Regions from separate parts of the Streptomyces sp. NPDC057302 genome, predicted to be linked through region 1. Evidence: riboswitches for the same ligand, from Rfam matches in the RefSeq annotation. Region 1 holds a riboswitch; each other region holds the start of a gene.
What was found. Region 1 has a riboswitch for cobalamin ahead of ACFUPX_RS42360 (ABC transporter substrate-binding protein). Riboswitches for the same ligand answer to the same signal wherever they lie in the genome.
Positions count from the first base shown of each region.

Region 2: linked by a shared signal. The riboswitch ahead of ACFUPX_RS26685 (CbtB-domain containing protein) and the one ahead of ACFUPX_RS42360 (ABC transporter substrate-binding protein) in region 1 are both predicted to bind cobalamin.
Region 3: linked by a shared signal. The riboswitch ahead of ACFUPX_RS17735 (CoA-acylating methylmalonate-semialdehyde dehydrogenase) and the one ahead of ACFUPX_RS42360 (ABC transporter substrate-binding protein) in region 1 are both predicted to bind cobalamin.

Region 1 is NZ_JBHUZJ010000130.1:2,682-9,579, forward strand. It holds gene ACFUPX_RS42355 (FecCD family ABC transporter permease) at 1-703, opposite strand, end outside; gene ACFUPX_RS42360 (ABC transporter substrate-binding protein) at 724-1,767, opposite strand; cobalamin riboswitch at 1,860-2,046, opposite strand; gene ACFUPX_RS42365 (VOC family protein) at 2,054-2,548, opposite strand; gene ACFUPX_RS42370 (helix-turn-helix domain-containing protein) at 2,554-3,420, opposite strand; gene ACFUPX_RS42375 (haloacid dehalogenase-like hydrolase) at 3,615-4,754, shown strand; gene ACFUPX_RS42380 (low temperature requirement protein A) at 4,751-6,037, opposite strand; gene ACFUPX_RS42385 (DUF2252 domain-containing protein) at 6,062-6,898, opposite strand, start outside.
Region 2 is NZ_JBHUZJ010000043.1:10,061-16,958, forward strand. It holds gene ACFUPX_RS26670 (galactose oxidase-like domain-containing protein) at 1-1,771, shown strand, start outside; gene ACFUPX_RS26675 (glycoside hydrolase family 6 protein) at 1,893-2,927, opposite strand; gene ACFUPX_RS26680 (ANTAR domain-containing protein) at 3,089-3,844, shown strand; cobalamin riboswitch at 4,173-4,294, shown strand; gene ACFUPX_RS26685 (CbtB-domain containing protein) at 4,326-4,562, shown strand; gene ACFUPX_RS26690 (CbtA family protein) at 4,583-5,386, shown strand; gene ACFUPX_RS26695 (class F sortase) at 5,367-6,044, opposite strand; gene ACFUPX_RS26700 (hypothetical protein) at 6,060-6,602, opposite strand; gene ACFUPX_RS26705 (HAD-IIA family hydrolase) at 6,706-6,898, opposite strand, start outside.
Region 3 is NZ_JBHUZJ010000021.1:85,421-92,318, forward strand. It holds gene ACFUPX_RS17715 (3-hydroxybutyryl-CoA dehydrogenase) at 1-110, opposite strand, end outside; gene aceB (malate synthase A) at 107-1,699, opposite strand; gene aceA (isocitrate lyase) at 1,822-3,111, opposite strand; gene ACFUPX_RS17730 (short-chain fatty acyl-CoA regulator family protein) at 3,513-4,931, shown strand; cobalamin riboswitch at 4,986-5,171, shown strand; gene ACFUPX_RS17735 (CoA-acylating methylmalonate-semialdehyde dehydrogenase) at 5,414-6,898, shown strand, end outside.

The sequences.
Region 1 (6,898 bases):
CGTGGACGCCCAGTGTCGCCGCCGCGTCCTGGCCGAAGACGAACGCGTCCAGGGTGCGGGCGTGCGCCAGGCAGATCGCGAGGGCCACGAGGAGCACCGCCCCGCACATCCAGACGTCCGTCCAGCCCACCCCGCTCAACGAGCCGAGCAGCCAGAACAGGACACCGCGCGTCGTCTCCGCGTCCCCCGCCGTGAGGATCACGAACGAGGTGAGCGCGGAGAAGAGCTGCATCGCCGCCACCCCGGACAGGATCACCCGGTCGACGCTCCCGCCCAGGGTGTGGCTGAGCAGCAGGACCAGGGCGAACGAGCAGAGGGCTCCCACGAAGGCGCCCGCCGAGATCGACACCACTCCCCCGCCGACCCCCAGGACGACGATCGCGACCGCGCCCGTGGACGCCCCGGAGGAGACGCCGAGCACGAAGGGGTCGGCGAGCGGGTTGCGCAGGAGGGACTGGAGGACCGTCCCGCAGACCGCGAGGCCCGCGCCGCAGACCGCGGCCAGGAGCGTGCGCGGCATGCGCAGGTTCCAGACGATGCCGTCCCGGATGGGCGTCAGCGTCGCCTCTCCCCAGCCGAGGTGGGCCGCGAGCGCCGACCACACGTCCGGTACGGAGATGTCGGCGGGGCCGATCGTGACGGCCACCGCCACGGAGAGGACGAGGGCGGCGAGACCGGCCGTCCAGAGCAGGGTGCCGCGCATGCCGCCCGGGAGGGCTCGCGTCACTTGGTGAGCCCGAACTCACGCAGCGCGTCGGCGACTTGCTCCACGCCGTCCACCGTGCGGATCGTCGGGTTCATGGCCTGGCCGCTCAGCAGTACGTACCGCTTCTTCTTCACGGCGGTCAGGTTCTTGGTGACCGGGTTGGACTCCAGGAACGCGATCTTCTTCTTCGCGCTCTCCGCCGTCTGCGACTTGCGGGTGAGGTCGCCGATGACCAGGACGTCGGGGTCGCGGTCGGCCACCGTCTCCCAGTTGATCTGGGGCCACTCCTCGCGGGTGTCGTCGAAGACGTTCTTCACGCCCAGCTCGCGGGTGATGATGCCCGGCGCCCCGCAGCAGCCGGCGATGTAGGGGGCGTCGGAGTTGGCGAACCAGTAGAGGAGCTTCGTGCCCGAGGCGTCGGCGTCCTTGACGGTCTTGGTGGCCTTGGCCACCCGGCCCTTGAGGTCGCCGATCAGGCGTTCGCCGCGCTTCTCGACCCCGAAGGCCCGGGAGAGGTCCCGGACCTCGCCGTACACCGTGTCCATGGTCAGTGTCTTGACGCGGCTGCCGTCGCCGTCGCCGCTGTTGTCCTTGCCCGCGCAGTCGGAGGGCGAGACATAGGCGGGTACGCCGAGTTCGGCGAACTTGGCGCGGTCGGCGACGCCGCCCTTGCTGACCGTGGCCAGGAAGGAGGCGGTGACGAAGTCCGGTTCCTGGGCGAGGACCTTCTCGAAGGAGGGGTAGCTGTCGGCGAGCCGGTCGACCTTGGCGTTGTCCTTCTCCAGGCCCTTGAGCACGGGGTCCGTCCAGGTGCCGGTGCCCGCCATGCGGTCCGCGAGGCCGAGGGAGAGCAGGATCTCGGTGGAGCCCTGGTCGAGGGAGACGGCCCGCTGCGGGGGCGCCTTGATCTCCGCCTTCTTGCCGCAGGAGGAGAGGGTGAGGGGGTAGCCGTCAGCCTGCTTGGCCGCGGAGTCCGACGAGCCGGACGGGCCGCCGGACGAGCCGCAGGCGCTCAGGGTGACGGCCATGGCTGTGGCGAGGAAGCCGGACACGCCGGACATACGAACACGACGGGCTGTGGAGGACACACGATCCCTTGAGTCTCACGGCTCATACGCGGAGCCTGGCCTGCTTCGTCACCTCCGCCGCTCGGTGCGCGGGCGAAGGCGCCAGCAGGTCTTCGGACTCGGGGATCAGCCGGACGGGACGCCTTCCCAGGCGTCCGTGGACGCCCAGTGGCCGTGGCCCCGCCCGTCCCCCCTCACCGCTGCGCGTCAGTTCCGGATTCGCACCGGATTCCCTGGCCCTGGTGTGGGTCGACTGGCGTCCGCAAGCTATCACGCGAGGTCAGGAGGCCCGGTCGGGCCTCGGAGCGCCACGGTACGTACCGAACGACCACTTGTTGCCCTCGGGGTCGGCGATCGCGAACTCCCGGCTGCCGTACGGCTGGTCCTCGATCTCGCGGATGATCTCGACCCCGGCGGCGCTGAGCCGCTGGTAGAGGTCGTCCACGTGGTCGGTCACGACGTACGCGCCGAAGGTGCCCGGCTTCAGGCACCAGGCCTGGGACTTCTCGTCGTACGAGCCGAGCATGACGGCTCCGCCCTCGGGCCAGTCGAGCTCGGCGTGGGCCACGCGGTCGCCGTCCTCGTAGACGGCGGTCCGCAGGAAGCCGACCGTGCCGACCAGGAAGTCGATCAAGGCGGGGGCATCGTGGGCCTGGAGCGACGGCCAGACGTCGGGGGCGCGCCCGCCGGAGGAAGGCGTCGTGGAATCGGAGGCGGAAGCGGAGGCGGAGTCGGGGGCGGACGGGGACTTCGGCTGGTTCTCGGTGGTGTTCATGGGTCCTACTCTTCGCCCCCCGCACCGCTCCCGGCTTGGATATTCCGGCACTCTTCGGCCAGCCAGCCGCTGGGGCTCACTCCGGTGTACTGCCGGAAGTCCCGCACCAGGTGGGAATGGTCGTAGTAGCCGCAGTCGGCGGCGACGCGCGCCAGGTCGGGAGCGGCGCCCGCGGCCACCGAGCGCGCGACGGCGTTGCGGGCGCGCTGGAACCGCATGAGGCGCCCCGCCTGCTTGGGGCTCAGGCCCGTCTCCGCGCGAAAGAGCGTGGTGAGGCGGCGCTCGCTGAGCGCGACGTGCCGGGAGAGGCCGCGCAGGGTGCCGACGCCCTGGTGCCTGGCCAGCCAGGCCCAGGCCTCGGCGACCTCGGGGCGTACGGATCCGGCGGCGTCGTCGGCGGCCACGCGCTGCCTCAAATAGGCGGACAGGGAGGCGAACCGCTCCTCCCAGCCGCCCTGCTCGCACAGCAGCTCCCGTACGTCGGCGGCGCGGCGCCCCAGCACCTGCGCGCCGCACGTCACCAGGTCGCCCGCCAGCTCCGAAGCCGGTACGCCGAACAGGGCGCGGGCGGCCAGCGGGTGCACGGCGAGCTGGATGCCCGCCTCGTGCTCGGGCCTGACGACGTACGCCGGGGACTGGTGCAGGCCGCCGACGACGATGTCCGTGCGGGACGCCTCGGGGCCGCCCGCGTGCTCGGGGCTGTCGCCGGTGACGACGGGGCCGTCCAGCGAGAAGATCAGCGTCAGGTACGGGGAGGGCAGACCGCGGTGGAGTCCCGGCTGCTCGCCCACCGTGCGGTAGCCGACGGCGGACACCACCATGCCGTCGAGCCGCGGAGCGGCCCGCACGAACTCCCGGGAGACGGTCTCCATGCCTACCAGTATGCGACGGGCGGCCCTTCGAAGCAGGCCCCGGGCCCGCCGGCCGTCTGACGTGCCTACCCGCGCACGGGCGTCCCATGCCCGTTCCGTCCGGTGATGTCGATCATGGGAATTACCGGCCGGGCCCCATACGATGACCCGCCGCTCCGGACGGGGCGCGGACCGCTCTCAGGGGGCACACGAACATGGCAGTAAAGGCAAAGAGCAAGCTGGCCGTACTCGGCACGGCGGGCGCGCTCACCGCGGCCGTACTCGCGGGGACGGCCCTGTGGCCCAGCACGGACGCCACGGCCGCGGACGCCTCCACGACGACCGCGAAGACAGCGAAGACCGCCGCCGAGCTGAAGCACTGGCCCAAGCCGGTCGCGAAGAAGCTGGGCAAGGTCATCGCGAAGAACGAGCGCAAGGGCGCGTACGCCGTCTTCGACGCGGACAACACGACGTACCGCAACGACCTGGAGGAGTCCCTCCTGCCCTTCCTGGAGATGAAGGGGGTCCTGACCCGCAAGTCGATGGACCCGTCACTGAAGATCATCCCCTTCAAGGACACGAAGAAGCACAAGGAGAGCCTCTACAGCTACTACCTCCGGCTCTGCGACATCGACGACCAGGTCTCCTATCCGTGGGCCGCGCAGATCTTCTCCGGATTCACGCTCAAGGAGCTCAAGGGGTACGTCGACGAGCTCCTGGCCTACGACAAGCCCATCCCCGCCGAGTACTACGAGGCCGGGAAGGTGACGAAGACCGAGGTCAAGAAGCCCGAGTTCTTCACCGGCATGCAGGAGCTCTACAAGTCGCTGCGGGGGCACGGCATCGAGGTGTACGTCGTCAGCGCGGCCAGCGAGGACCTGGTGCGCATGGTCCTCTCCGACCCCAAGTACGGCTACAACGTGAAGCCCGAGAACGTCATCGGCGTGGGCCTCCAGCTCAAGGACCGCAAGACGGGCGAGGTGACCAGCTCCCGCAAGGAGATCGCGGAGGGCCGCTTCGACCAGAAGAAGCTCGCGGGGCGTGAGCTGACGCCGAACCTGTGGGCGCCGATGACGTGGTTCCAGGGCAAGCCTGCGGCCATCAACACGTACATCGACGAGTGGAAGAAGCCGGTCCTGGTGGCGGGCGACACCCCGGCGAGCGACGGCCCGATGCTGTTCCACTCCGCCGACGTGAAGCACGGCGGTGCGCGGGTCTGGGTCAACCGCAAGGACTCGTACATGAAGCAGCTCGACGGGATGAAGAAGAAGAACGCCGACCGCCAGCGTGAGCTCGGTCAGCAGGTCACCGCGGACAAGCGCTGGCTGACGGTGGTCCCGGACGAGATCCGCTAGTCGTCCCAGCTGCGTCTGAACCGCTTGCGCCGGGCGCCGCGCCCGCCCGGCGCAAGCGTCGTGCCGGGCGGGCCCGGCGCGTAGAGCACCTGCCAGAACACCGTCGCCGCGAGCACCCAGACGAGCCAGCCGACGCCGATCCCGGCGCCGAAGAGACCCAGGGCCAGGGGCGCGAGCACGCAGGGCAGGCCCCAGCCGAGCAGCCACGGGCGCTCCGCGCGGGTGACGAGACCGGTGAGCAGGCTGATGCCGAAGTACGCGGCGACGCTCAAGCAGAGCAGTCTGCGTACGCCGTCGGGGGCGGGCCCGTGGACGTGCTCGGCCGCGGCTCCCAGGCCCGCGGCGAGGGCGGCGATCGCGGCCGTCGTCACACAGTGCAGGAGCATCGCGGACCGGACGGACAGCTTGTCGGGGCTCAGGTGCGGCACGCCCGCGAAGCCGTACAGGAGCGAGAGCGTCCATACGCCGATGAGCAGGGCGAAGGAGCCGGTCGCCGTGACGGCGAGCGCCCCGTCCCAGTGGGTGTCGGAGGCCGCGGTGGTGATCTGGATGACGCCTTCGCCGAGCACGATGATGACGAACAGGCCCAGGCGTTCGGCCAGATGTCCCGACTCGGAGGGGGCCGCCGCGATCACCGGTGGCTCGCTCTCCGGGTGGCGCCGCTTGTCCTGGGGCCGGCCGCCCCGGTGCGCGATGGCCTGGTCCAGCTTGTCGCGTGCCCCGCGCAGCATGCGGTCGCTGTCGACCCCGAGCATGATCCCCAGGTCCAGGGCGATGCCCGCCGCCCACAGCCAGTAGCGGCCGGGCTCCGGCACCCAGAGCGAGATCAGCCACGGCAGGGCGCCCGCCCCGAACTGCGCGAGCGGCCAGTCCACGACGACCTGGCCGCGCCGCCAGACGCGGCCCGCGAGCCAGCGCAGGAAGACGTAGGCGATCACGAACGCCGTGACGTGCTCGTCCTCGTGGACGCCGGGGACCGCCGCGACCATCACGGCGAGGCCGAACATCGCCAGGAGCATGCTGAGCGCCCTGACGCGGTCGCCCTGGACGTTTCCGTAGACGGTGAAGCAGGCCCAGGCCGTCCAGAAGGCCAGGTACAGGAGGAGGTAGAGGCCCGTGTCGGCGAGGGAGGGGTCCTCGTGCAGCAGATGGGCTAGCTGGCCGACACCGGCGACGACGACGAGGTCGAAGAAGAGCTCGATCCAGGACGCGTGGCGTTCGGTCAGGGGTCGTGCCCCCGTGTCCGACTGCCCGGCTCCGGCTGCCTCGTCGTTCGTGGCCATGGCACCGATCATGGTCGGTGGGGGTCACTCCCGCAGCGCGGCGCCGTCCGGTCCAGCGGCGTTCACGGACCCCGAGGCGATCGCCTCGGTCAGTGCCTTGTGGTCCTCGGCGTTCTGCGCGGCGTACCGCAGCGCGAAGTCCGCCATCGCGCGGTCGAAGGTGTCGGAACCGCCCAGGTAGGAGGCGATGGCTATGCGGTCGCCGGAGCGTGCGTGGGCGCGGGCCAGGGCCGTGCCGCAGAGCCGGGCGTAGGAGCGCAGCTCCGTGGGGGACATGGCCTCGACGTCCGCCGAGCCCTTCATGTCGCGGAGCTGGCGCCAGTAGAAGGCGCGGCCCTGGGGGCCCGTCATCCAGCCGAGGAAGATGTCGCTCGCCGCCTGGAGGAGGCGCTGGCCCGCGACGACGCGGTGGCCGGGGTGGACGTAAGGACCCGGCGGAAGGTGCTCCTCCAGGACCGAGCGGGCCGCCTCCTTGATCTGGAGGAAGAGCGGGTCGTCGGTGTCGCGTCCGGCGAGGAGCACGATGAAGCAGCGGGTGCCGACGCTGCCCACGCCCACCACTTTCCGCGCCGCGTCCACGAAGTGGTAGCGGTCCAGGAGGAGTCGGCGCTCCTCGGAGAGCGTGGAGCGGTAGTCGCCGAAGATCTTGCGCACGGCCGCGAGTTCCGTGGCGCCCGCCGGTTCGACGAGCGGCGGGTCGTGGATGATGCGGCGCACGCCGTTCACCTCATGGGTCAGCTTGCCGAGCGCCTGAAGGCTCGTGCGGCGGCGGGCCCGGTCCAGGGTGGCGGCCACGCGCTTGCGGTGACGGGTGGACCGCACCAGGGGCAACAGGTCGCGCGTATCGGTCCGTTCGTACCA
Region 2 (6,898 bases), on a different contig from region 1:
GGTCGTGAACTTCCCCGAGGAGTACCGCCAGAACACGATCCACGCGGCGCTCCTGCACACCGGCAAGATCCTCCTGGTCGCGGGCTCGGGCAACAACCAGAAGAACTTCGACGCCAAGAAGTTCGACACCCGCCTGTGGGACCCGGTCAAGAACACGATCAAGAAGATCAAGACGCCCGTCGACCTCTTCTGCACCGGCCACACCCAGCTCGCCAACGGCAACCTGCTGATAGCCGGCGGCACCCAGCGCTACGAGAAGCTCAAGGGCGACACCACCAAGGCCGGCGGCCTGATGGTGGTGCACAACGAAGACCCGGACAGCCCGATCACGCTGCCGTCGGGCACGAAGTTCACCGGCAAGAAGAACGGCAAGACGTTCGTCTCCAAGGACCCGGTCGTCGTCGAGCGCGCCAAGAAGGTCTTCGACAAGACGACCGGCGCGTTCGTCCGCAACGAACCGGGCCTGGGCCGGGTGTACGTGGAGGCGCAGCGAAGCGGCACGAAGCACGAGACCGGCACGCAGGACAACTACCGCGTGCAGGGCCTCAAGGGCGCCGCGACCCGCAACACGTACGGCATCGCGCAGAAGCTCGCCCTGGACAAGAAGGACTTCCAGGGGATCAAGGACGCCTTCGAGTTCGACCCGGTCGCCGAGAAGTACATCAAGGTCGACCCGATGAACGAGGCCCGCTGGTACCCCACGCTGACCACGCTCTCGGACGGCAAGGTGCTCAGCCTCTCCGGCCTCGACGAGATCGGCCAGCTGGTCCCGGGCAAGAACGAGCTGTACGACCCCAAGACCAAGAAGTGGACCTACACCAAGCAGGTCCGCCAGTTCCCGACCTACCCGGCCGTCTTCCAGCTGGAGAGCGGCAGGCTCTTCTACTCGGGTTCGAACGCGGGCTACGGCCCCGACGACGTGGGCCGCAAGCCCGGCACCTGGGACCTGGAGACGAAGGGCAGCTGGAAGGGGATTCCGGGGATGAGCGACCCGAAGCTCCTGGAGACCTCCAACACGGTCGAGCTGCCGCCCGCGCAGGACCAGAAGTACATGGTCGTCGGCGGTGGCGGTGTCGGCGAGTCCAAGAAGTCCAGCAAGAAGACCCGCATCGTCGACCTCCAGGACGACAACCCGAAGTTCACGGACGGACCCGAGCTGGAGAAGGGCACCCGCTACCCGCAGGCCTCGACCCTGCCGGACGACACGGTGCTGATCTCCGGCGGCTCCGAGGACTACCGCGGTCGCGGTGACTCGAACATCAAGCAGGCGCGGATCTACGACGCCAAGACGGGCAACATGCGGCGGGTGGCGGACCCGGAGGTCGGCCGCAACTACCACTCGGGCTCGATCCTGCTGCCCGACGGCCGCGTGATGTTCTTCGGCTCGGACTCGCTCTACTCGGACAAGGCCAACACCAAGCCCGGCGAGTTCGAGCAGCGCATCGAGATCTACACGCCGCCGTATCTCTACCAGGGCTCGCAGCCCACGCTGACGGGCGGCCCCAAGGAGATCAAGCGGGGCGGGTCCGGTACGTACCGCACCCAGCACGCCTCGTCCATCAAGACGGCCCGCCTGATCAGGCCGAGCGCCTCGACGCACGTCACGGACATCGACCAGACGTCCGTCGCGCTGGACCTGAAGAAGTCGGCGGACGGCGTCACGGTGACGATCCCCAAGGAGCGGAGCCTGGTCGAGTCCGGCTGGTACATGCTCTTCGTGACGGACGACCAGGGCACCCCGAGCAAGGCCCAGTGGGTCCACGTGCCGTAGCCCCGTAAGGGGCGCGGGGAGCTGCGCGAGCAACCACGAAAAAGCCGCAGTCGCATCTGCCAGGATCTCGGCAGACGCGACTGCGGCTTTTCGCGCGCCTAGCGCGCAGTTCCCCGCGCCCCTACTGGGACGCCTTCGCCAGGCCCGCGGCGTACTCCGGCCACCACTGGCCCGCCTTGGGCCCACCGCGACAGGTGCCGTCGGACTCACCGGGCCGCTTGACCCACAGATACGCGTCGATCAGCGGGTCGGAGGTCTTCGTGGTCGGCGCCTCGCCGAGCGCACGGCCGGGCGGGTTGCACCAGGTGTCCTTGCCCTTGGTGTACGGCCCGTTGCCGTTGCGCGCGGTGTCGATGACGAACGGCTTGTTGCCGATCTTCGCCGACAGCTTCTTGCCGAACTCCGTGCTGGCCTCGGTCGTCTGGAAGTTGGAGACGTTGACCGAGAAGCCGTCGGCCTGCTCGACGCCCGACCACTTCAGGGGCTCCCAGAGCGAGTCGGGGTTCTTCCAGCCCGCGTTGCCCGCGTCCAGGTACACCTTGGTGTTCTTCAGGGACTTGAGCTTCCCGATGGCGCCCTTGAGAAGGTCGTACCGCTCTTCGTGGAACTCCTCCGGCGTGCAGTTGTCGACCATGTGGAGCACCGCGTCCGGCTCCAGGATGACCGTCGTGTTGCGGTCACCGATGCCCTTCGCCACCTGGTCGATGAAGGTGCGGTAGGCGTTGCCGTCGGCCGCGCCGCCGCCCGAGTACTGGCCGCAGTCGCGGTGCGGGATGTTGTAGAGGACCAACAGGGCGTCCCGGTCGGCCTTCTCGGCGGCCTCGGTGAAGCCGCGCGCCTGGTCCTCCGCGTTCTCCGGGATGATCCACTCCGCGACGGGCTGTTCGGCGATCTTGCGGATCAGCTCGGCGTCGTCCTTCTTCCCGTCCTTCTCGTACGTGGCGACCTGCTTGGCCGCGTTCCCGTCCGGGTTGACCCAGTACGGATCGGTGCCCTTGGGCTGCTGTTTGACGGGCTGCCCCGACGACTCCTCGTTGCCCGAACCGTCATCGGAGGAGCACCCCGACAGCAGCAGCGCCGCCCCCGCGAACGACGCCGCAGCCTTCACCCCCCGGGCCGCGATCCGATGACCGCGGCCGGTGCCTTTGTGGTACATCCACTCCCCCTTGGGTGCACTGTCCGATTCTCAATCCTGACATACGCGCTCACTGCCCACGAGGTCCGCCCGTCGGCTACGAAGACCTGTTGGAGACCTGTTACAGCCGCGCGCCCGGGGGTAGGCGCAGGGCGCGGGGTGGCGCTCACGGGGAGGAGATCATGCGGGATCACACCTCTGAACTACGGCTGGCCGAAGTCCTGGTGGAGACCACGGACACCCTGGACGACGACTTCGATCCGGAGCGCTATCTGAGCCGGGTCGCGGGCCACTGCGTAGAGCTGCTCGACGCCACCGCCGCCGGGGTGATCTTCGACGCCGTCGGCAAGCACTCGGTGGCCGTCGGCGGCCATCCGCAGAAGCTCGCACTCGACCTGCTCGGCGCCCAACACGACGGCGGGCCCTGCGTGGAGAGCCTCGGCTCGGGAAAGCCCGTGCCGCCGATGCGGCTCGCGGCGGCCGAACCCGCCGCGCGCTGGCCGGAGTTCACCGCGCTGGCCCGGCGCCGTGGCATCGGGCTGACCTACGCGGTTCCGCTGCGCCAGCGCGCGACCCTGCTGGGCGCGCTCAACATCTTCGTGCCCGACACCTCCCAGTGCCTGTACAGCGAAGGAGAGTTGGGTCTGGCCCAGGTGATCGCCGACGCCACCGCCGTGGGCCTGCACAATCACCGCGCCTATACGGATTCCCGGGTCCTCGCCACACAGCTCCAGGGCGCTCTGACCAGCCGCATACGCATCGAACAGGCCAAAGGCATACTCGCCGAGCGCTGGCACACGGACATGGATGAGGCCTTTGAGACGCTGCGGCGGTACGCACGCAGAGAACGCCTGGTCATGGACGTGGTCGCCATCGACGTGATCAAGGGTTCGCTCGACGACACGGCGCTGCGCGGCGGTTGGTCCGGATCTCAATGAAGGTCATCCGCAGACCACCACCAGCGACGATCACGGAGAGAAAGCGGATCACGACTTGGCGTCAATCCACCCCTAGGCTCCAGCGCTCATCCGTTCTAGAGTCGACCCAAAGGCCCAAGCCCCCGGCCTGACCGTCCACCCCGCTTCACTGCGGGGTTGGCCACCGAACCTCCCGCGCCGACGCCGGGTTACTCCCGCAGCTCGTGCGCGCGCGGTCGAGGACCAGCCCGGTCGACGGCTCCGGGGGGAGCGGGCCGCCGACCGGGCCGGGTTGTCCCTGAACCGTTGACAGTGTCCATGACCAACTGGGACTCTCCGGGACAACAAGTACATACATAGAGGCGACGGTTGACAGGAACCCGGTGCGATTCCGGGGCGGTCCCGCCACTGTGACCGGACGCCGCCCGGCGTGCGGAAGCCAGGAACTGGGCCGTCGTACTCCTGCTTCGGGGCGTGGAACCCCAGAAGGAGGCTCTACGACATGTCACCGCACACCGCGGCATCAGACACCGCGGCACCGCACACCGACGGCGCGGCGGCCCAGGCCGCCACGGCATCGGCCCGTGACTGGCTCATCGCGTCGGCCGCGGTCATCATCGCGTTCCTCGCGCTCTACGCGGTCTTCATCGACAACGGCTCGCTGATCTCGGCGACCGGCAGTTATCTGCACGAGTTCGCCCACGACGGCAGGCACCTCCTCGGTGCCCCGTGCCACTGACCGGGGACGGACGCGGCGCCGTGCCATCCCCCTCGTCCTCACCCGTCCTGCCCCTGCTCGGCCGTGGTGTGGTGGCGGGAGGAGCGGCGGGCCTCGCGGCCGGTCTCTTCTCCCTGCTGCTCGCCGAGCCGCTGATGGACCGGGCGATCCGCGCGGAGGAGAAGAAGCACGCGCCGGGGGGTGCCGCGGAGCACCACGAGGAGCTGTTCACGCGCTCCACCCAGCACGCGGGCCTGGTGGTCTCCGCGGTCGTCGCCGCTCTGGCCATCGGCGTCCTGTTCGCGGTGGCGTACGCCCTGGTGCACCGCCGCGACCCGTACGCGAACCCGTGGCCGCGCGCCCTGGCCTTCGCGGGAGCCGCGTTCCTCGCCGTCTCCCTGCTGCCCGGTCTGCGCTACCCGGCGAACCCGCCGGGCGTCGGCGACCCGGCCACGGTCGGCGACCGGCAGGCGATGTGGCTGGCGGCCATCGCGATCGGCGTACTCGGCATGTTCCTGGTGCGGCAGGTGTACGTACGCCTGTCGGCCAGATCCGTTCCGGTGCGGCAGATCGCGGCGGCCCTCACGACGGTCGCCGTCCTGGCCGCGCTCTTCCTGCTCCCGGACAACCCCGACCCGGTCCCGGTCGACGCGACGCTCCTGTGGGAGTTCCGCGTCGTGTCCGTCGCCTCGCACGTCCTGCTGTGGGCCGTGTTCGCTGCGGTCTTCGGAGGCCTGGGCCTGCGGGCCGTCCGGGAAGGGGCCGCAAGGGGTGCCACCGTGGGCGCGAGCGCGGCGGGAGTGCCCTCGCGCCCCGGCGTCACCCCTACGGCCCCACCCCGGTGAGGTAGGCGGAGACCACGACGTTCGCCGAGTACGTCTTGCTCGCCCGGTCGAACGTGCCGCCGCAGGTGATCAGGCGGAGTTCGGCGCGGCCCTCCTCATGGGGGCCGTACGCCTTCTTCGCGTCGAAGCGGTCCCGGCTGAGGACCTGGACGTCGTCGACGGTGAACTCCGCGACCGAGCCGTCGTCCCGGGTGACGTGGATCTTCTCGCCGGGCCGCAGGGCGCTGAGGTCGTAGAAGACCGCGGGGCGCGTCTCGGTGTCGACGTGGCCCACGAACAGGGACGTGCCCGCCGCTCCCGGGCGCGTCCCGCCGCCGTACCAGCCGACGGAGCCCGCCTCCTCGAACGACGGCGGGTCGATGGCGCCTTCCTGGTCGAGGCCGCGGGTGATCACGGGCGCCCGCACCTTCAGCGAGGGGACGTCCACGCGCTGCGGCTTTGCGGCGCCCATCGGCTCGTGCGCGTCCGGGAGTTCGACGGCGAACGGGCGGCCCACCGCGGCCACGTCACCGGTCGTGGGCTCCGAGACACCGCCGCGTACGTCGGTGATCTCGCTGCCCCACAGCCAGAGCCCCACGAGCAGCAGCGCCCAGGCGACCCCGGTGAGGAACCGCCCGTGCCCCGCCTGCTGTCCCGCCGGCTTCTCATGTCCCGACACGTCGGCCGCCGCCCGTCACTCGGAGCGGCGGCGGCGGACACTGCGGAACGCCACGGCCACGGCCGCGACACCCGCGAGCACCAGGCCGATCACCGCGTGCGGCGTGCCGGGTCCGGTCTCCTGCTGGGCGTGCGCGGCCAGTTGAGCGGTGCCGCCGCCGCCCGCGCGGACCGGTGACACGGGCTCTCGCCGGTGGCTGCCCACCTGCACGGTGCCCGCGCCCTGGTGGGGGTGGCCGTCGCAGATGACGGTGACGTCGTACGAACCCTCGACGCCGCCCCGGATCGTGGCGGAGCCGTTCAGCGAGTACTTGTCGCCGTCCCTGCCGGTGAGCTTCGCGTCCCCCGTGAAGGCGCCGGACCCGGCGGAGCCGGTCGTGCCGTCACAGCCGGAGACGCTGATCTCCACCTTGGCACCGGGCTCGGCGCGGGACGGGGACACCGTGGCATGCACCTTGTCCTCGTCATGGGCGTACGCGGGCGTCATGGCGACGACGGGGAGCGCGGCGAGGACAGCCGCCCCGGCTATGCCACGCAGGGTGAGTGTTCCTCTACGCATCGTGAACCTCCTGTTTCGAGGTTCACGCGCACCGGCGCCGCACGCCTCCCGTGTGCGGCAAACGGGTGGTCTTCGCTTCGGAAACGCGCGTCACGAACGCGCGTCAGATCCGGTCGACGAGATCGGCGATGGAGTCGACCACGTTCGAGGGCCGGAACGGGTGCTGGTCGATGTCCTTGCGGGAGGTCAGCCCCGTCAGGACCAGGAAGGTCTCCATCCCGGCCTCGAGGCCGGCGAGGACGTCGGTGTCCATCCGGTCGCCGATCATGGCGCTGGTCTCCGAGTGCGCCCCGATG
Region 3 (6,898 bases), on a different contig from region 1:
TCGGCTTCGCAGACGACGGTGTCCAGACCGGCGCGGGCACACACCTCGGCGATCCCGGCGCCCATCTGGCCGCCGCCCACCACACCGACCCGGCGAATGGCTGTGGTCATGACTGTCCCTCCGGGCGGTGCGCGAGGTGGCGGGCATAGGCATCCGTGGTGAAGAAAGCGGGCAACTCCCGTGCCAGGGCGTTGCGTTCGAAGAGCTCGCGGATCTCGTCGAGGGGCGCCCACGGATACTCCGCGCCCAGGGCGGCGAGCTCGTCCTCCACCAGGTCCAGGACGGTCCCGCGCTCGACGACCCGGTGGCGCAGCCACTGCCAGATCTGCACCCGGGCGATCTCGGCGGTGGCGGCGTCCTCCATGAGGCCGTACAGGGCGACGGCTCCCTGCCCGTGCAGCCAGGCGGCGAAGTAGCGCAGGGCGACGGCGATGTTGGTGCGAACGCCCTCCGGCGAGGGCGGGGCGCTGATGCGGCGCACGGAGAGCAGCTGCGCCGCGCTCACCTTTACGTCCTCGCGCGTGCGGTCGATCTGATGCGGGCGGCTGTCGAGCACACCGTCGAACACCGCGCGGCATACGGGGACGAGCGCGGGATGGGCCACCCAGGAGCCGTCGAAGCCGTCCTCGGCCTCGCGTTCCTTGTCGAGCCGCACCGTGGCGAGGGCCGCCTGGTGGGCGGCCGGGTCCTTGCCGGGCACATGGGCGGCCATCCCGCCGATGGCGTGGGCGCCCCGGCGGTGGCAGGTGCGTACGAGAAGTTCGGTGTAGGCGCGCATGAAGGGGGCGGTCATGGTGACCTTTGCCCGGTCGGGCAGCAGGAAGTCGGTGCGGTGGCCGAAGGTCTTGATGAGGCTGAACAGGTAGTCCCAGCGACCCGCGTTGAGGCCGGAGCTGTGCTCGCGGAGCTCGTAGAGGATCTCCTCCATCTGGACGGCCGCCGTGATGGTCTCGATCAGGACGGTGGCCCGGATCGTGCCGCGGGGGATGCCGATCAGGTCCTGGGCGAGGACGAACACGTCGTTCCACAGCCGGGCCTCGTCGCGGTTCTCCAGCTTCGGCAGGTAGAAGTACGGTCCGTGCCCGGCGTCGATCTGCCGCTGGGCGCAGTGGAAGAAGTAGAGCCCGAAGTCCACGAGGGAGGCGGGCGCGGGCCTGCCGCCGATCTCCAGGTGGTCCTCGGTCAGGTGCCAGCCGCGCGGCCGGACGACGATGGTCGCGACCTGCTCGCCGAGCCGGTACCGCTTGCCCTCCGGGGTGGTGAAGTCGATCCTGCGCTCGATGGCGTCGAGCAGGTTCAGCTGACCGCCGATGATGTTGCCCCAGGTGGGCGACGTGGCGTCCTCGAAGTCCGCCATCCACACCTGCGCACCGGAGTTGAGTGCGTTGACCGCCATCCCGCGCTCCGGCGGTCCCGTGATCTCCACCCGGCGGTCGGTCAGTCCGGGCGCCGGGGGAGCCACCCGCCAGGAGTCGTCCGCCCGTACGCGGGAGGTGGCGACGGAGAAGTCGAGCGGGGATCCCGAAGCGAGCCGGGCCCCCACCCGCGTGCGCTCCTTGAGGACCTCCAGGCGGCGGTCGGCGAAGGCGTCGACGAGGCGGCCGACGAACTCCAGGGCCTCGGGGGTGAGGATCTCGTCCTGCCGGTCGGTCGGCGGTCCGAGGACCTGGGCACGGCGGGTCGGGGCGGAGAGGGGCATGCGGGTCTCCTCAGCAGGGGGGCGGATCGGGGACGGTGGGGGCGCCCCCGTAAGGGGCGCGGGAACTGCGCGCTCAACCCCCACCGCCCCGCGGACGACAACGCGACGATCCGGCGAAGCGTCTAGTGGAACTGCTCTTCCTCGGTGGAACCGGACAGCGCAGTCGTGGAGGAGGCGGGGTTGACCGCGGTGGACACCTGGTCGAAGTAGCCGGTGCCGACCTCCCGCTGGTGCTTGACGGCGGTGAAGCCCTGCGCCTGCGCGGCGAACTCGCGCTCCTGGAGGTCCACATAGGCGGTCATGCCGTGCTCGGCGTAGCCGCGGGCCAGGTCGAACATGCCGTGGTTGAGGGAGTGGAAGCCCGCCAGGGTGATGAACTGGAAGCGGTAGCCCATGGCGCCGAGCTCGCGCTGGAACTTGGCGATCTGGTCGTCGTCCAGGGCGGCGCGCCAGTTGAAGGACGGGGAGCAGTTGTAGGCGAGCATCTGGTCGGGGTGCTCGGCGTGGATCGCCTCGGCGAACTCGCGGGCCTGCGCGAGGTCCGGGGTGCCGGTCTCGACCCAGATGAGGTCCGCGTACGGGGCGTAGGCGAGGCCGCGCGCGATGACGGGCGCCATGCCGTTCTCCACCCGGTAGAAGCCCTCGGCGGTGCGCTCGCCGGTGACGAACCGGGCGTCGCGCTCGTCGACGTCGCTGGTCAGCAGGTTCGCGGCGAGCGCGTCCGTGCGCGCCACGATCAGCGTCGGCACGTCGGCGATGTCGGCGGCCAGGCGGGCCGCGTTGAGGGTGCGGATGTGCTGGCCGGTGGGCACGAGCACCTTGCCGCCCAGGTGACCGCACTTCTTCTCCGAGGCCAGCTGGTCCTCGTAGTGGATGCCCGCGGCGCCCGCGGCGATCATCGCCTTGGTCAGCTCGAAGGCGTTGAGCGGGCCGCCGAAGCCCGCCTCGGCGTCGGCGACGATCGGCGCGAGCCAGTCGGTGGTGTCCTCGCCGCCCTCGGCGGTGGCGATCTGGTCGGCGCGCAGCAGCGCGTTGTTGATCCGACGGACCACCTGCGGCACCGAGTTGACCGGGTAGAGCGACTGGTCGGGGTAGGTGTGGCCGGCCTGGTTGGCGTCGGCGGCCACCTGCCAGCCGGACAGGTAGATCGCCTGAAGGCCGGCCTTGACCTGCTGGACGGCCTGGCCGCCGGTCAGGGCGCCGAGCGCGTGGATGTAGTCCTGCTCGTGCAGTTGGCGCCAGAGCCGCTCGGCGCCGCGCCGGGCGAGGGTGTGCTCCTCGCGGACGCTGCCGGAGAGCCTCACGACGTCATCGGCGGTGTAGGTGCGCTCGATCCCCTTCCACCGCTCGTCGCTCGCCCATCGCCGAGCCAGCTCCTGGGCCGTTGCCGCCGTCGTCCCTGCCTGTGCCATGACCGTCTCCTGGAAACTCGTGAACTCGTGAACTCGTGAACTGACGGAGCTCGTGAACTGTGCGAATGCCTGGCACTGAGTGCCGGGGTGGAAGGAAGGTGCGACCCGCCGGGTCCCTGGTGGGCAATCCGAGCAATGCTGCCGAGCCGGGCGGAGGGGTCGGGATCGCCGACGTCAGGGCATTGAGTCGTACCCCGTTCCCGATCCGCCCGACGGAGTCCGGCGGGCCGCGGTACGACTCTGGCACCGGCACTCAGTGCCAACAAGAAGGGAAAGGTGCCAACTTCTGCGCATCTTTTCCCGCCGTATTGCCAAGTCTGTTAATGCCGCGATCCGCGTTCGCGTGGCTACCATCGCGAGCAGTGCCGACGAGGGTGATCGTGACCGGACAGGAGCCACGGGTGAGCAAGACGTACGCGGGAGCACGGCTGCGCAGGCTGCGCGAGGAGCGCCGCATGAGCCAGGCCGACCTGGCCCGCACCCTGGCCATCTCGCCGAGCTACCTCAACCAGATGGAGCACGACTCCCGGCCGCTGACCGTGCCCGTACTGCTGCGGCTCACCGAGGCGTTCGGCGTCGACCCGGGCTTCTTCTCCGCGCGCGACACCAGCCGCCTGGTGGCCGACCTGCGGGACGCCCTCACCGGCGAGGTCTCCGCGGGACGGGTGTCCGCCTCCGACCTCTCGGACCTGGCGTCGCGCATGCCCGCCGTGGCGACGGTCCTGGTGGACCTGGGGCGACGGAACCAGCACCTCACCGAACAGCTCTCCGAGGCGGCCGAGGGGCGGGGGCCGGGAGCGGCGGCGCAACCCCGTTCCGCGCACGAGGAGATCCGTGAGTTCTTCTACCGGCGCCAGAACTACCTGCACGACATCGACCTGGCCGCCGAACAGTTCGCCGCCGAGATCGGGGTGCGCCCCGGCGAGGTCGTCCGCGCCTTGGCCGAGCGCCTCGCCGAGCGCCACGGGGTGCGCCTGGCCGCGGACGCCGGTCAACTCCTGCACCACTACGACCCGACGGCCCGGGTCCTGCACCTCTCCAGCCGGCTGCGCCCCGGCCAGCAGGCCTTCCGGATGGCCACCCAGCTCGCCCTGCTCGAATACGCGGACGAGGTCTCCGCGCTCGCGTCGGAGGACTTCGGCCAGGAGACCGCGGCCTGGCCGCTGGCCCGCATCGGCATCGCCAACTACTTCGCGGCGGCGCTGATCCTGCCCTACCGCCGCTTCCACGCCGCCGCCGAGGAGTTCCGCTACGACATCGAGCGCCTCACCGACCACTTCGGCCTCGGCTACGAGACGATCTGCCACCGTCTCAGCACCTTGCAGCGCTCCCGGCTGCGCGGTGTGCCCTTCTCCTTCGTCCGGGTCGACCGGGCGGGCAACATGTCCAAGCGGCAGTCCGCCACCGCGTTCCACTTCTCCCGCGCGGGCGGCACCTGCCCGCTGTGGAACGTGTACGAGGCGTTCCCCGCGCCCGGCCGCATCCACGTCCAGGTCGCCTCCATGCCGGACGGCCAGCGCTTCCTGTGGACCGCCCGCGCGGTCACCCGGCACCGCGGCGGCTGGGGCGAGCCCGGCAAGACGTTCGCCATCGGCCTCGGCTGCGAGATCCGGCACGCCGCACGGCTCGTCTACTCCGACGGGCTCGACCTCGCCAGCGCCTCGTCCGCCGTACCCATCGGCATGGGCTGTCGCCTCTGCGAACGCACCGACTGCCCCCAGCGTGCGGTGCCCCCGCTGGACCGGCGCCTGGCGATCGACGAGAACAGCAGCACCTTCGTGCCCTATCCCGTGGCCGGGGAGCAGCCGGGCACCGGCTGACGGTGGCGGGCCGGACCGGGCGTCCACGGCGTGGAGGGGTGGACTTACTAGGACGTCCAACTATATGTTCGTGGCACAAGGTCCGCGGTGCAGGGAAGCCGGTGTGAATCCGGCACGGTCCCGCCACTGTGACCGGGGAGTGTGCCGTCATCCACACGCCACTGGCGAGGTCTGCCGGGAAGGCGGGCGGCGCGCGCAGATCCGGGAGTCAGGATACCGGCCGCGGAATGTTCCGTGTTGTCCACGAGGATGGAGCAGACACGCATGGCACCGGTCCGTACCCACGACCCTGGTGATCCGGCGGAGCGCACACAACTCACCACGCGCTCATAGGACTTCGCGGCCCCCGGCGGTCTCCCCGTACGCCTGACGGCCCCGACGTCCGCTGTCCCACGGCTCGCACCGGCAGCGCACACACCCGTGCGCCCCGCAGGCGGCTCGCCGTGCCGTCCCCGGATCTCACCTGACGAGAGCAGGCACCCATGGTCCGTGAACTCACCCACTTCATCGGCGGCAAGCACACCGCCGGCACGTCGGGCCTCTTCGGCGACGTGTACGACCCCAACACCGGCACCGTCCAGGCCCGCGTACCGCTCGCGGGCCGCGCCGACACCGAGGCGGCGATCGCCGACGCGGTCACGGCGCAGCAGGAGTGGGGCAGTTGGAACCCGCAGCGGCGCGCCCGCGTCCTGCTCCGCTTCCTCCAGCTCGTCGAGGCCGAACGCGACTCCCTGGCGCGGCTGCTCTCCGCCGAGCACGGCAAGACCGTGGCCGACGCGCACGGCGACCTCCAACGCGGCCTGGAGGTCGTCGAGTTCGCCGCCGGGGCCCCGCATCTGCTCAAGGGCGAGTTCACCGACAACGCGGGCACCGGGATCGACGTGCACTCGCTGCGTGCCCCGATCGGCGTGGTCGCCGGGATCACCCCGTTCAACTTCCCCGCGATGATCCCGCTGTGGAAGGCCGCGCCCGCCCTGGCCTGCGGCAACGCGTTCATCCTCAAGCCCTCCGAGCGCGACCCGTCCGTACCCCTGCGCCTCGCCGAACTCTTCCTGGAGGCAGGCCTGCCGCCCGGCGTCCTGAACGTCGTCAACGGCGGCAAGGAGGCGGTCGACACCCTCCTGGAGGACCCCCGTGTCGGCGCGCTCGGCTTCGTCGGCTCCACTCCCGTCGCCGCGCACATCTACGCCACCGCCGCCGCCCACGGCAAGCGCGCCCAGTGCTTCGGCGGCGCCAAGAACCACATGATCGTCATGCCGGACGCCGACCTCGACCAGGCCGTCGACGCGCTCATCGGCGCCGGGTACGGCTCGGCGGGCGAGCGCTGCATGGCCATCTCGGTGGCCGTGCCCGTGGGCGAGGAGACCGCTGACAGGCTGGTCGCCGCGCTCAAGGAACGCATCGGCACGCTCCGCATCGGCCGCAGCGACGACCCGGACGCCGACTTCGGCCCCTTGGTGAGCAGGGACGCCCTCGACCGCGTCCGGCGCTACGTCGACATCGGCGTCAACGAAGGCGCGGAACTCGTCGTCGACGGACGGCAGTTCACCCTGGCCGGCCACGAGAACGGGTTCTTCGCCGGAGCGTCGCTCTTCGACCGGGTCAGCCCGCGGATGCGGGTCTACCGCGAGGAGATCTTCGGCCCCGTCCTGTGCGTCGTACGAGCCGCCGACTACGAGGAAGCCCTGCGCCTGCCCAGCGAGCACCCGTACGGAAACGGGGTCGCGATCTTCACCAGGGACGGCGACACCGCCCGCGACTTCACCCGCAGGGTCAACACCGGAATGGTCGGCGTCAACGTCCCCATCCCGGTCCCCGTGGCCTACCACACCTTCGGCGGCTGGAAGCGATCCGGCTTCGGCGACCTGAACCAGCACGGCCCGGACGCCATCCGCTTCTACACCCGCACCAAGACCGTCACCTCGCGCTGGCCCTCGGGGGCCAGGGAAGGCGCGAGCTTCACCCTG